DNA from 3 places in the Streptomyces sp. NPDC087420 genome. Region 1 is predicted to be linked to each of the others. Evidence: riboswitches for the same ligand, from Rfam matches in the RefSeq annotation. Region 1 holds a riboswitch; each other region holds the start of a gene.
What was found. Region 1 has a riboswitch for cobalamin ahead of ACIO1C_RS24220 (ribonucleoside-diphosphate reductase subunit alpha). Riboswitches for the same ligand answer to the same signal wherever they lie in the genome.

Region 1 (4,275 bases):
ATCCGCTGATCTTCACCTTCCTCCCCCGGCTCTGGTCGGTGTCGCACAAGCACGGGTACGTGACCACCTCGGACTTCGTCCGGGGCCGGTTCGGCTCGAAGGGCCTGTCGCTGGCGGTCGCCGTCACCGGCATCCTCGCGACGATGCCGTACATCGCGCTGCAACTGGTCGGCATCCAGGCGGTGCTGGACGTGATGGGCGTCGGCGGCGGCGAGGACACGAACTGGTTCGTGAAGGACCTGCCGCTGCTGATCGCGTTCGCGGTGCTCGCCGCGTACACGTACTCCTCGGGTCTGCGGGCGCCCGCGCTGATCGCGTTCGTGAAGGACACCCTGATCTATCTGGTGATCATCGTGGCCATCATCTACATCCCGATCAAACTGGGCGGCTTCGACGACATCTTCGCGAAGGCGGGCGACGCGTTCGCGCAGAAGAACCCGGCGACCGGGGCGCCACGCGGCGCGCTCGCGCCGGGCGAGGCCCAGCAGTGGGGCTACGCGACGCTGGCGCTCGGCTCGGCGCTCGCGCTCTTCATGTATCCGCACTCGGTCACGGCGACGCTCTCCAGCCGCAGCCGTGAGGTGATCCGGCGCAACACCACGATCCTGCCGCTGTATTCGCTGATGCTGGGCCTGCTGGCGCTGCTCGGCTTCATGGCGATCGCCGCCGGGGTGAAGGTCGACAACGGGCAGCTGGCGATCCCGCAGCTCTTCGAGAACATGTTCCCCGACTGGTTCGCCGGGGTGGCCTTCGCGGCGATCGGCATCGGGGCGCTGGTGCCGGCCGCGATCATGTCGATCGCGGCGGCGAATCTCTTCACCCGCAACATCTACAAGGACTTCATCAAACCGGACGCGACCCCGGCGCAGGAGACGAAGGTCTCCAAGATGGTGTCGCTGCTGGTGAAGGTGGGGGCGCTGGCCTTCGTCCTGACGATGGACAAGACGGTCGCGATCAACTTCCAGCTGCTGGGCGGGATCTGGATCCTCCAGACGATGCCGGCGCTGGTCGGGGGCCTCTTCACCCGCTGGTTCCACCGCTGGGCCCTGCTCACGGGTTGGGCGGTGGGCATGCTGTACGGCACGATCGCGGCGTACGGCGTGGCGAGCCCGACGCAGGCGCACTTCGGCGGCTCCTCGAAGGAGATCCCCGGAATCGGCGAGATCGGCTACATCGGCCTGACGGCGTTCGTGCTGAACCTCGTGGTGAGCGTGGTCCTGACCTTCGTCCTGAAGGCGGCCAAGGCCCCGGAGGGCGTGGACGAGACCAGCCCGTCGGACTACACGGCGGACATCGGCGACCCCGGCGTGAAGAAGGACCTCCCCCTGGCTCCGGCGGACCCGGACCCGGTGCGCTGAGGGGCTGCGGGAACGCATGACACACGACGGGCCGCCGGAACCATCCGGCGGCCCGTCCGTCGTCAGCGCACCCATTCCTTGAGCTGCTCGGTCTCCAGGGTGATCCCCACGGGGTCAGGGAGCCTGACGTCCTTGCCGAACGGCACGGTGTGGGTGTTCTCGTACCTAGCGCCATCAGGCTCGCTGTAAACGGTCACTACGCAGCTGTCCCTGTCGATCAGCAGATAGACCGGGATGCCGGTCTGGGCGTACGCACGCGGCTTCTGCACGCGGTCCCGCTCGTCGGTGTCGGAGTCGTACGAAGTGACTTCGACGGCCATGAGGACGGGGGTGGGGTCGGCCCATTCTCCTTGGCCTGCGAAGACGCGGCTGGGGGCCAGCACACCGTCCGGGCGTGCCCTCCCGCTTCGGTACTCCTGTACCTGGAGCCCGCGATCGGGGTAGAGCCACAGCTCGGGCCGGGACTGCATGCAGATACGCGTCAGCCATTCGACGATGGTGTCGTGGTCCCCGTCCGGCACAACCCTGCTCCTGATCTTCCCGTCGATGAGTTCCAGCCGGATGCCCTCTATCGTCCGGGCCAGTATCCGGGTGGCTTCGTCGAACTCCTCGGGAAGGATCTGGGTCGTGTAATCAGGGGCTGTCATGACGCACCTCCTTGTCCCAACGACGATAGCGGAGAGGTCCGACACAGGCGGGCGAAGTGGGGCGCGACACAACATCTAGGGGGTGCTTCACCGTGCGCCCCCCAGATGTATGCTCAACCTCGTTGTCGACGCAGGGGAATCCGGTGTGAATCCGGAACTGTCCCGCAACGGTCTGCTGTGGTGTGCTTTGTCATACCCGTGAGTCCGAATACCTGCCGGCGACGCGTCCGGCTCGACCGAACCGGATGCCAGGACGTCCGGGCCCCGAGGCTGGGCCGGAGACGCCGTGGTTCGTGCTGCCCGGAGACGGGCCGTGCCGGATCCACGCGCCCCCGCTTCCCCGCCGACGGCCCAGAGCCGAGCGAGGGAGAGCACCACGTGACCATCGCGCCAGCCGATCCGGCTTCAGGCATCTCCGAGGTCTCCGCGCAGGAGACCGACGGACCCGGGACCGCGTTGTTGCGGCTCCTGACCGACCTGACCGCCGATCTGCCCGACACCGACCCCGGACGCGTCGCCGGCGCCGCGCTGCGCGGCCGCAACGCCCGGTCGGACGAGGCCGAGCTGCGCGAGCTCGCCACCGAGGCGGCCGCGGGGCTCATCTCCGAGGACCCGGCCTACTCCCGGCTCGCCGCCCGGCTGCTCACCCGTACCATCGCCGAAGAGGCCGCGAGCCAGGGCGCCGTGGCGTTCTCCGCGTCCGTCGCGGTGGGGCACCGCGAGGGCCTGATCGCGGACCGTACGGCCGACTTCGTCGCGCTGCACGCCGACTTCCTGGACGCGCTGATCGACCCGGACGCCGACGACCGCTTCGGCTACTTCGGGCTCCGTACCCTCTTCAGCCGGTACCTGCTCCGCCACCCGATCACCCGCAAGGTCGTCGAGACCCCCCAGCACTTCATGCTGCGCGTCGGCGCCGGTCTCGCCGAGGACACCGGCGTCCGCGCGCTGGAGGAGGTCGCCTCCCTCTACCGCCTGATGAGCCGCCTGGACTACCTCCCGTCCTCTCCGACGCTCTTCAACTCCGGTACGCGCCACCCGCAGATGTCCTCCTGCTACCTGCTGGACTCCCCGCTGGACGAGCTGGACTCGATCTACGACCGCTACCACCAGGTCGCGCGCCTGTCGAAGCACGCGGGCGGCATCGGCCTCTCGTACTCCCGCATCCGCTCGCGCGGCTCGCTGATCCGCGGCACGAACGGGCACTCGAACGGCATCGTCCCGTTCCTGCGGACCCTGGACTCCTCGGTCGCGGCGGTCAACCAGGGCGGCCGGCGCAAGGGCGCGGCCTGTGTCTACCTGGAGACCTGGCACGCGGACCTGGAGGAGTTCCTGGAGCTGCGCGACAACACCGGTGAGGAGGCCCGCCGTACGCACAACCTGAACCTCGCCCACTGGATCCCGGACGAGTTCATGCGCCGCGTCGAGGCGGACGGCGAGTGGTCGCTGTTCTCCCCCGCCGACGTGCCGGAGTTCGTGGACCTGTGGGGCGACGAGTTCGACGCCGCGTACCGCGGGGCGGAGGCCGCCGGCCTGGCCCGGAAGACCATCCCGGCCCGTGAGCTGTACGGCCGCATGATGCGTACGCTCGCCCAGACCGGCAACGGCTGGATGACCTTCAAGGACGCGTCGAACCGTACGGCCAACCAGACCGCCCTGCCCGGCAAGGTCGTCCACTCCTCCAACCTCTGCACGGAGATCCTGGAGGTCACGGACGACGGCGAGACCGCCGTCTGCAACCTCGGCTCGGTCAACCTCGGCGCCTTCGTGCTCGATTCGGGCGAGATCGACTGGGAGCGGCTGGACGAGACCGTCCGTACGGCCGTCACCTTCCTCGACCGGGTCGTGGACATCAACTTCTACCCGACCGAGCAGGCCGGCCGCTCCAATGCCAAGTGGCGTCCGGTGGGCCTGGGCGCGATGGGCCTCCAGGACGTCTTCTTCAAGAAGCGCCTGCCGTTCGACTCCGCCGAGGCCGCCGCGCTCTCCACGAAGATCGCCGAGCGGATCATGCTGGCCGCGTACGAGGCGTCCTGCGCGCTCGCCGAGCGCAACGGCCCGCTCCCGGCGTGGTCGGAGACCCGTACCGCCGCCGGCGTGCTGCACCCCGACCACTACGACGTCGAGCTGAACTGGCCGGAGCGCTGGGACGCGCTGCGCGCCCGCGTCGCGAAGAGCGGCATGCGCAACTCCCTGCTCCTCGCGATCGCGCCGACGGCGACCATCGCCTCGATCGCGGGCGTGTACGAGTGCATCGAGCCGCAGGTCTC
Region 2 (4,275 bases), on a different contig from region 1:
CTGGCGGCCTCCGTGGTAGCCCCTGGCGCTCATCTCGCCGACCGGCCGTCCCATGAGGACCACTTGACTGCTCCGGTCGCCGCCCGGTTTCAGCAGTACGGGGTTCATCAGCGCGGTCGGCTCGACGCGGGCGGCCTGCGCCTGCATGGCCTGGGCCCGGCCGATCTCGGCGCCTTCGCGCGTCACGAACGAGTTGAGCGACATGTTCTGGCCCTTGAAGGGCGCGACTTTGACACCCTGCCGCACGAGCCACCGACAGACGCCCGCGGTGACGACACTCTTGCCCGCGTCGGAGGTGGTCCCGGCGATCAGCACCCCGCCCCCAAGCCCACCGCGCCTCACGACGGCCTCCCCACACCGGCACCGCCACCGGTGCCCACACCGCCACCGGCACCCGCTCCGGCAACGGCACCCGCACCGAAGCCCGCGCCGACGCCCCCGTCGGCCTTCGCCCTCGCTCCCGAAGCCGCCGCGTACGCGAACCGACCCGCCACGCACACCGCCAGCGCCAACCCGCTCACCCGCCGGGACAGCCGTACGGCCCGCTCGATGTCGGCGACTTCCACCGCCCGGCCGCCACCGTTCAGTACGGGGCGGTGCTCGACCCGGCCGCCGTAAGCAAGCGTTCCGCCCAGCCGTACGCCCAGCGCGCCCGCGAACGAGGTTTCCACCGGGCCCGCGTTGGGGCTCGGGTGCTTGCGCGCGTCGCGCCGTACCGCCCGCCACGCCCCGCGTGGGTTGCCACCCGCGACAACGGCCAGCGCGGCGGTCAGCCGGGCGCCGGGCCAGCCGGCCACGTCGTCCAGGCGGGCCGAGGCCCAGCCGAACCGGCGGTATTTCGGGGACTTGTGTCCCACCATCGCGTCCAGCGTGTTCACGGCCCGGAACCCGGCCAGCCCGGGGACCCCGGCCAGGGCGCCCCACACGAGCGCGCCCACCACCGCGTCGGAGGTGTTCTCGGCCACGGACTCCACGACGGCCCGCGCGATCTGCTGGGCGTCGAGGGACTGCGGGTCACGGCCGCACAGGTGCGGCAGCCGCTCCCGGGCCAGTTCGACGTTCCCGGCGCCGAGCGCCCGGCCGATGGCCCGCGCCTCGCGCGCCAGGGACGTACCGCCGACGACGGACCAGGTGGTCGCGGCCGTCAGCGCGACCGAGGCGACACCACGGCCCGCGAGCCCGGCAACTCCCGCCGCCCCGACCCCCGTACGCCCTCGCGCCCCGCGTCCCCGCACCCCGCGCCCCACCACCGCGCCCAGTCCGGCGGCCCCGCCCGCGCAGACCAGCGTGTGCAACGCGCCCCAGCCCCGGTGGTCCCGCCACAGCACGCGCTCCACGGCCCCCGCGGCCCGTCCGAACGCCGCGACCGGATGGCCCCGGCGAGGATCGCCCAGCAGTAGGTCGGCGAGCAGGCCGCCGACGGCCCCGTACGCGTGGATCCGCGCGGCGTCCCAGCCGGCCGACCGGGCCGGGTCCGCGCCCGCCCAGGCTCCGGCCCCGGAGGCAGCGGAAGCGGATGAGGAGGAAGCGACCGAAGCGGCAGAAGCGACCGAAGCGGCAGAAGAGACCGAAGCGGCAGAAGAGACCGAAGCGGCAGAAGTTGCGGCGCGGGCGGAAGCCCAAAGGTCGCGGCCAGGCATGGCGACGTGTCCTCACTCAGGGTCCGCGCCCCGGCTCGACGGAAACGCGGCGGCGAGAGTTCCTGGCTCCCGGGGACGTTTCCCCGAAGGGACACCGTGCCCGGTGACAGTGGCGGGACCGCGCCGGATTCGCACCGGCTTCCTCTGCTGCCGCCGTAATTGGCCCCGGCAGTCCACCACGCTGCGAGAACGCCCGTCAACCCGCCCTTGACCTGCGACGGGGCAGTGTGCGAAGCCCCACACGAAAGACCCGGGGGCCAGGCCCCCGGGTCTTTCGCCGTACGTACGGTCAGGCCACGATCAGGTAGATGCCGTACGCCACCGCCGCCGCGCACAGCGCGAAGCACGCGTAGGCGCCGGTGCGCGCCAGGGCCACGGAGCCACCTGCGGACCCCCCGGCCGACTCCGAGGCCGATTCCTGCTTGGCCAATGCCACGATGCCGAGGGTGAACAGGCCCACCAGACCGATGGTGGACACGAGGCTGACGCCGAACACGGAGCCGAGGGCTGCCCAGTCGATTTTCATGTGATCGCTTCCTTAGACCGTGGCGGTTCGCGCCGACTCGCCGGCGACGGCGGGCGGGGCGGGCAGGGCGACAGGCCCGGGGATGGTGGTCGTCAGACCGGCGGTAGCGACGTCCACGGACGCGATGTCCGCCACCGTCAGACCGGAAGCGGGGATGTCCACCCCCACGTTCACCGGCACCACGTCGGCCCCCGTCACGTTCGTGTGGTCCACCGGCCGGCGCCGCGACGCGAGCCAGATCGCACCGGAGACGGCGACGAGCAGGATCGCCACGACGGTGACGCCCCAGGTGCCGTGGCCGGTCAGGAACTCCGCCCCGGCGGCGACCAGACCCGCGGCGGGCAGGGTCAGCCCCCAGGCGATGAACATCCGGGTCGCGGTCGACCACCGGACGACCCCGCCCTTGCGGCCCAGCCCGGCGCCCATCACGGCACCGGAGCAGGACTGCGTGGTGGAGAGCGAGAAGCCGAGGTGCGAGGAGGCCAGGATGACCGTCGCGGCGCTGGTCTGGGCGGCGAAGCCCTGCTGCGGGCGCAGGTCGGTGAGGCCGGTGCCCATGGTCTTGATGATGCGCCAGCCACCGAGGTACGTGCCGAGCGCGATCGCCGTGCCCGCCGAGACGATGACCCACAGCGGCGGGTTGGAGCCGGGGGAGAGGACCCCGCCGGTGACCAGCGCCAGCGTGATGACGCCCATGGTCTTCTGCGCGTCGTTGGTGCCGTGGGCGAGGGAGACCAGGCCGGCGGAGGCGATCTGCCCGGCCCGGAAGCCCTTGGCCGTGGCCTTCTCGTCCGTACGGGCGCTGACGCGGTACGTCAGCCGGGTGGCGAGCATGGCCGCGAGCCCCGCGACGAGCGGGGCGGCGAGCGCCGGGATCAGGACCTTGGTGATGACGACGCCGCCGTTGACACCGGAGGTGCCGACGGACATCAGGGTGGCGCCGATGAGGCCGCCGAACAGGGCGTGGGAGGAGCTCGACGGGAGCCCCAGCAGCCACGTGAAGAGATTCCAGATGATCGCGCCGACCAGCGCCGCGAAGATCACTTCCGTACGGATGCCCGATTCGTTGATGAGTCCGCCGGAGATCGTCTTGGCGACCTCCACGGACAGGAACGCGCCGACGAGATTCAGGACGGCGGACATCGCCACCGCCGTCTTGGGCTTCAGGGCGCCGGTCGAGATGGTCGTCGCCATCGCGTTGGCGGTGTCGTGGAAACCGTTCGTGAAATCGAACACGAGAGCCGTCGCGATCACGATCGCGAGCAGCAGCGTGAAGTGTTCCATTTACCCAGGCAATCGTTCGACGTCGGTGGCCACGGTGAACGTAAGGATGCAGGGTGAACGGAAGGTTAACTAGGGAGGTACTCGGGGTGTCTCTCCTGAAGGGCTCTCCGGTCACCCTGATTTGTTGTCCGACCTGCCCTTTTTCCGCCCCGCCTGACAAGATCGTCATATGACGGATCATCTGACCGGACGGGCCGCGGAGCGCCCCGCCGAGGGGCATGGGGACGCGCGCGACCGGGCCTGGGCGGAGCTGGTGGCGACCGCGCGCAGGACCACCGCGGAAGGGCTCGTCGTGGGCACGTCGGGCAATGTCTCCGTACGGGTCGGGGACGAAGTCCTCGTCACCCCGAGCGGGGTGCCGTACGACCGTCTCACGGCCGGCGACCTGGTCGCCGTCGACCTCTCGGGACGCCAGGTCTCGGGCCGTCTCGGCCCGACGAGCGAGCTGCCGCTCCACCTGGAGATCTACCGCACCACGGACGCCTCCGCCGTGGTCCACACCCACGCCGTCCACGCCACCGCCGTCTCGACCCTCGTCACCGAACTGCCGCTGATCCACTACATGGCGGCGGCCCTCGGCGGCCCGGTGCGGGTGGCTCCCTACGCCACGTACGGCACGCCCGAACTGGCCGCGCACATGCTCGATGCCCTGCGCGACCGTACGGGCTGCCTGCTCCGGAACCACGGAACCGTCACCTACGGCGACTCCCTCGACCGGGCGTACGACCGCACGGCCCAGCTGGAGTGGATGTGCCGCGTCTGGCTCACGGCGTCCTCGGTCCCCGGCCGCACCCCGGCCCTGCTCTCCGAGGCCCAGGTCGCCGA
Region 3 (4,275 bases), on a different contig from region 1:
GAGCATGCCCTTGACGGGCCGGTCGGTCACCGACTGGGCGTACGTGGTCCAGCGCACGGTCATCGGCTCGGGACGCGAGATGTCCCCGGCCAGGACCGGCGGGCGGACGTAACGGGTGCCGTACGACTGCACCCACCCCTGCCGGGTCGCGAGATAGCCGGTGAGCTGTTCGGCGAAGTACTGGACCATGTCGTTGCGTTCGGGCTCGCCGTGCACCAGCACGTCGAGGCCGGCCTTCTCCTGGAAGGAGAGGACCTCCCGGATCTCGGCCTCGATGCGCTCGTCGTACCCGGCGGTGTCGATGCGTCCCGCGCGCAGATCGGCGCGTGCGGTGCGCAGTTCGTTCGTCTGCGGGAACGAGCCGATGGTGGTGGTCGGCAGCAACGGCAGCCCGAGGTGCGCACGCTGGGCCGTCGCCCGCTCCGGGTACGGCGCGGCGCGGCGCCCGTCCGCGTCGGTGACGGCCGTCGCGCGGGCCCGTACCACCGGGTCGTTGGTGAGAGCTGACCCCGCGCGGGAGGCCAGGTCGGCCCGGTTCGCGGCCAGTTCGGCGGCGATCGTGTCGGTGCCCCGCGCGAGACCGCGGGCCAGCGTGACGATCTCCTCGGTCTTCTGGCGCGCGAAGGCGAGCCAGCGGAGGATCTCCGGATCGATGTCCCGCTCGGCCGTGACGTCGAGCGGGACGTGCAGGAGCGAGCAGGAGGAGGACACATCGACGCGGTCGGCGAGCCCGAGGAGCGTACCGAGGACCGACAGGGACTTCTCGAAGTCGTTGATCCAGATGTTGCGGCCGTTGACGACGCCCGCGACCAGGCGCTTGCCGGGCAGCCCGCCGACGGCCGCGAGGGCGTCGAGGTTGGCGGCGGCCGGTCCCGTGAAGTCGAGGGCGAGCCCCTCGACGGGCGCCCCGGCGAGGACGGGCAGGGCGTCGCCGAGCCGGTCGAAGTAGGAGGCGACCAGCAGTTTCGGCCGGTCGGTCAGCGCGCCGAGGCCCCGGTAGGCGCGGGTTGTGGCCTCCAGCTCGGCCGGGGTCCTGTCCTCGACCAGCGCGGGTTCGTCGAGCTGCGCCCACTCGGCGCCGGCGGCGCGCAGGTCGGCCAGGACCTCCGCGTACACCGGAAGCAGCCGGTCGAGCAGCGTCAGCGGCTCGAAGTCCGGGGCGACACCGGGGGCGGGCTTGGCCAGCAGCAGATAGGTGACCGGGCCCACGAGCACGGGGCGCGCCGTGAGGCCCAGCGCGAGGGCTTCCCCCAGCTCGGCGACCGGCTTGGTGGAATCGGCGGTGAACACGGTCTCGGGGCCCAGCTCGGGGACGAGGTAGTGGTAGTTCGTGTCGAACCACTTGGTCATCTCCAGCGGCGCGACCTCCTGCGTGCCGCGCGCCATCGCGAAATACCCGTCGAGGGCGTCCGCCGCGACGGCGGCGCGGTGGCGTGCGGGGATCGCGCCGACCATGACGCTGGTGTCGAGGACGTGGTCGTAGTACGAGAAGTCACCGGTGGGCACCTCGTGGACGCCGGCGTCGGCGAGCCGCCGCCAGTTCGTACGGCGCAGTCCGGCGGCCGTGTCGCGCAACGCGTCGGCGCCGACGGTGCCTTTCCAGTAGCCCTCGACGGCCTTCTTCAGTTCGCGGTTCTGGCCCTGGCGGGGGTAGCCGTGCACGGTCGCCCGTGCTGCCGCGGCTGCGGACTTGTCTGTCACAGAACTCTCCTTCGCGAGCGGTTCTCTGCCGTCCCGGGGACGGTCGAGGGCGCGAAAGGAGCGACACGTCGGAGGGGCCACGTCCCGGGTGTCCGGGTACGCGCGACCGCCTGACATGCACGCCGACCCGCCCACGAGGTCACCGGGATCTCCGTGCGCGGTGTTCGCGCGCGGGCAGTGGCAGGTCTTCGGACTCGTGGGCGCGTCTCGTCGGACAAGACACCTACTGGCCGTCGCTTCCCAGACCCGATCCGGATCCAGTGCTGATGACGGCGGTCGTTCCCACTCACCGCTGCGGGGCAGTCCCGGATTCCCACCGGGTTCCCTCTTACGACGCCGCTGCCTGGCTGACAGGGCGAACCAACTGCATACGTCACCCTATGCCCTCATGTGAAGCGCCGGGAGCCCCTTTCGTATTCCGGACGGCGGGAAGGCCCGCTCACCGGATCAGGCCGCCATGATCGCCTCTGTCACCCGCGCCCCGCGGTCGGGCGCGGTGTCGATGCTCGGCATCAGGCCCGGGACCGCGATGCTGGGCAGGATGTGTCCCCACAGTATTGATATCCGCCGCCCGAGATCCTCGCGATTTGTCAGCGCGCGGGACATCAGCTGGATGCCGGCGAACGCGCCGACCAGCAGTTCGACCGTGTCCTGCGGGCGCACGCTGGGGAGCAACTCACCCTGCGCGCGTGCCTCTTCCATCAGGGACACCAGATGGACGGGCCACTGGCGGAAGGGGCCGCTGTGGTCGACGCCCGGGGGAGCGCTCTGGTCCACGGTGAGCCGGACGCTTCCCCTGAGCAGCGCGTTGTCCAGGAGCCGGTGGGCCACCGCGAAGGTGATGTCGATGACTTCCTGGAGCTTGCAGGGCTGCGAAGGCACGGTGCCGAGCTGCACCTGCTCGTCCAGGACCGCCTGGGCCAGGGCTTCCTTCGACTGGAAGTGGAAGTACAGGGCGCCCTTGGTGACCTGAGCGCGCTCCAGAACCATGGTGAGGGTCGTGGAGGAGTAGCCGTACTCGTCGAAGACCGCGCCGGCCGCCTCCAGAATCGCCATGCGCGTCCTGATGGCGCGCTCCTGTGTTGCCATGAATGACCCTTCCGCGCAGCCGGGTTGACCAGCACAAAACAAACCGCCCAGCCCGTACTATAGGGCTCAACGACTCCCCGAATGTCTCTCCCGCGCCGAAACCTTGGGACGGAGAGAGGTCTCCGGGACTCGCGAGTCCCATGGTGTCACCGGTACAGGACGGCCGGTTTTCGGCTTCCGCCCCGTTCGGTGGACGGGTCGTGACCCACGGTCGCCGGACCGGTGGTGGCGCCGGACAGGCCCTAAGCGGCGCGATCGGGGACCGGGCGCCGCGCCCACGAACGGACGATGCGCCCATTTCGCGCTTACTTTCCGTAGTCATAGGTAAGATCCCTGACGGTCCTTCGGGTCCCGCCCCCTCGCTCCCCTGACACTCCTCCCAGGGGCCAGTTTCCGGCAGTTCCCCAGGTTGCGGGGTGGTGGGCCACCACAGAGTGTGGGCCGCAGTTCACAGCGAACACGAACGAAGGAGAGCGCGTCGTGGCCACTCTGTGTAAGCCCGATGTGTCGGTTCCCGAGCATGTGATCACCATGGAGGACACCCTCGCCCTGGCGCGGTCGCTCCACGCCGACCACCCGCAACTTCCCCTCGCGCTCCGGTTGATCGAGAACACCGGTGTGGCCAAGCGCCACCTCGTCCAGCCCATCGAGGAGACCCTCAGGCACCCCGGCTTCGAGGACCGCAACCGGCTGTACGAGTCCGAGGCGAAGGCACGGGTGCCCGCGGTGGTGAACCGCGCCCTGGACCACGCCGAGCTGCGTGCCTCCGACATCGACCTGATCATCTATGTCTCCTGCACCGGCTTCATGATGCCGTCGCTGACCGCCTGGCTGATCAACACCATGGACTTCCCCAGTCACACCAGGCAGTTGCCGATCGCCCAGCTCGGCTGCGCGGCGGGCGGCGCCGCCGTCAACCGGGCGCACGACTTCTGCCAGGCGTACCCCGACGCCAACGTGCTCATCGTGGCCTGCGAATTCTGCTCGCTCTGCTACCAGCCGACCGATCTCGGGGTCGGCTCGCTGCTCTCCAACGGCCTGTTCGGTGACGCGGTGGCCGCCGCCGTCGTCCGGGGCAAGGGCGGCACCGGCATCGCGCTGGAACGCAACGGCTCGCACCTCGTACCCGACACGACCGACTGGATCGCGTACAGCGTCCGGGCGACCGGCTTCCACTTCCTGCTGGACAAGCGGGTGCCCGGCACGATGGAACCCCTCGCCCCCGCCCTCCGCGCGATGGCGGTCCAGCACGGCTGGGACGCGGCGGCCCTCGACTTCTACATCATCCACGCGGGCGGGCCACGCATCCTGGACGACCTCAGTCACTTCCTGGAGGTCCCGCCCGAGGCGTTCCGCTTCAGCCGCGCCACCCTCACCGAGTACGGGAACATCGCCAGCGCCGTGGTCCTCGACGCGGTGCGCAGGCTGTTCGACGAGGGCGGTGTCGAGGACGGCGCCAGCGGGATCATCGCGGGCTTCGGGCCC

Region 2: linked by a shared signal. The riboswitch ahead of ACIO1C_RS34420 (cobalamin biosynthesis protein) and the one ahead of ACIO1C_RS24220 (ribonucleoside-diphosphate reductase subunit alpha) in region 1 are both predicted to bind cobalamin.
Region 3: linked by a shared signal. The riboswitch ahead of metE (5-methyltetrahydropteroyltriglutamate--homocysteine S-methyltransferase) and the one ahead of ACIO1C_RS24220 (ribonucleoside-diphosphate reductase subunit alpha) in region 1 are both predicted to bind cobalamin.

What each region holds. Positions count from the first base shown of each region.
Region 1 is NZ_JBIUXU010000011.1:264,266-268,540, forward strand. It holds gene mctP (monocarboxylate uptake permease MctP) at 1-1,358, shown strand, start outside; gene ACIO1C_RS24215 (Uma2 family endonuclease) at 1,421-2,005, opposite strand; cobalamin riboswitch at 2,108-2,240, shown strand; gene ACIO1C_RS24220 (ribonucleoside-diphosphate reductase subunit alpha) at 2,384-4,275, shown strand, end outside.
Region 2 is NZ_JBIUXU010000023.1:55,542-59,816, reverse strand. It holds gene ACIO1C_RS34425 (cobyric acid synthase) at 1-342, opposite strand, end outside; gene ACIO1C_RS34420 (cobalamin biosynthesis protein) at 339-1,439, opposite strand; cobalamin riboswitch at 1,677-1,825, opposite strand; gene ACIO1C_RS34415 (hypothetical protein) at 1,930-2,166, opposite strand; gene ACIO1C_RS34410 (anion permease) at 2,179-3,450, opposite strand; gene ACIO1C_RS34405 (class II aldolase/adducin family protein) at 3,620-4,275, shown strand, end outside.
Region 3 is NZ_JBIUXU010000001.1:793,918-798,192, forward strand. It holds gene metE (5-methyltetrahydropteroyltriglutamate--homocysteine S-methyltransferase) at 1-1,701, opposite strand, end outside; cobalamin riboswitch at 1,863-2,081, opposite strand; gene ACIO1C_RS03390 (ScbR family autoregulator-binding transcription factor) at 2,149-2,790, opposite strand; gene ACIO1C_RS03395 (type III polyketide synthase) at 3,271-4,275, shown strand, end outside.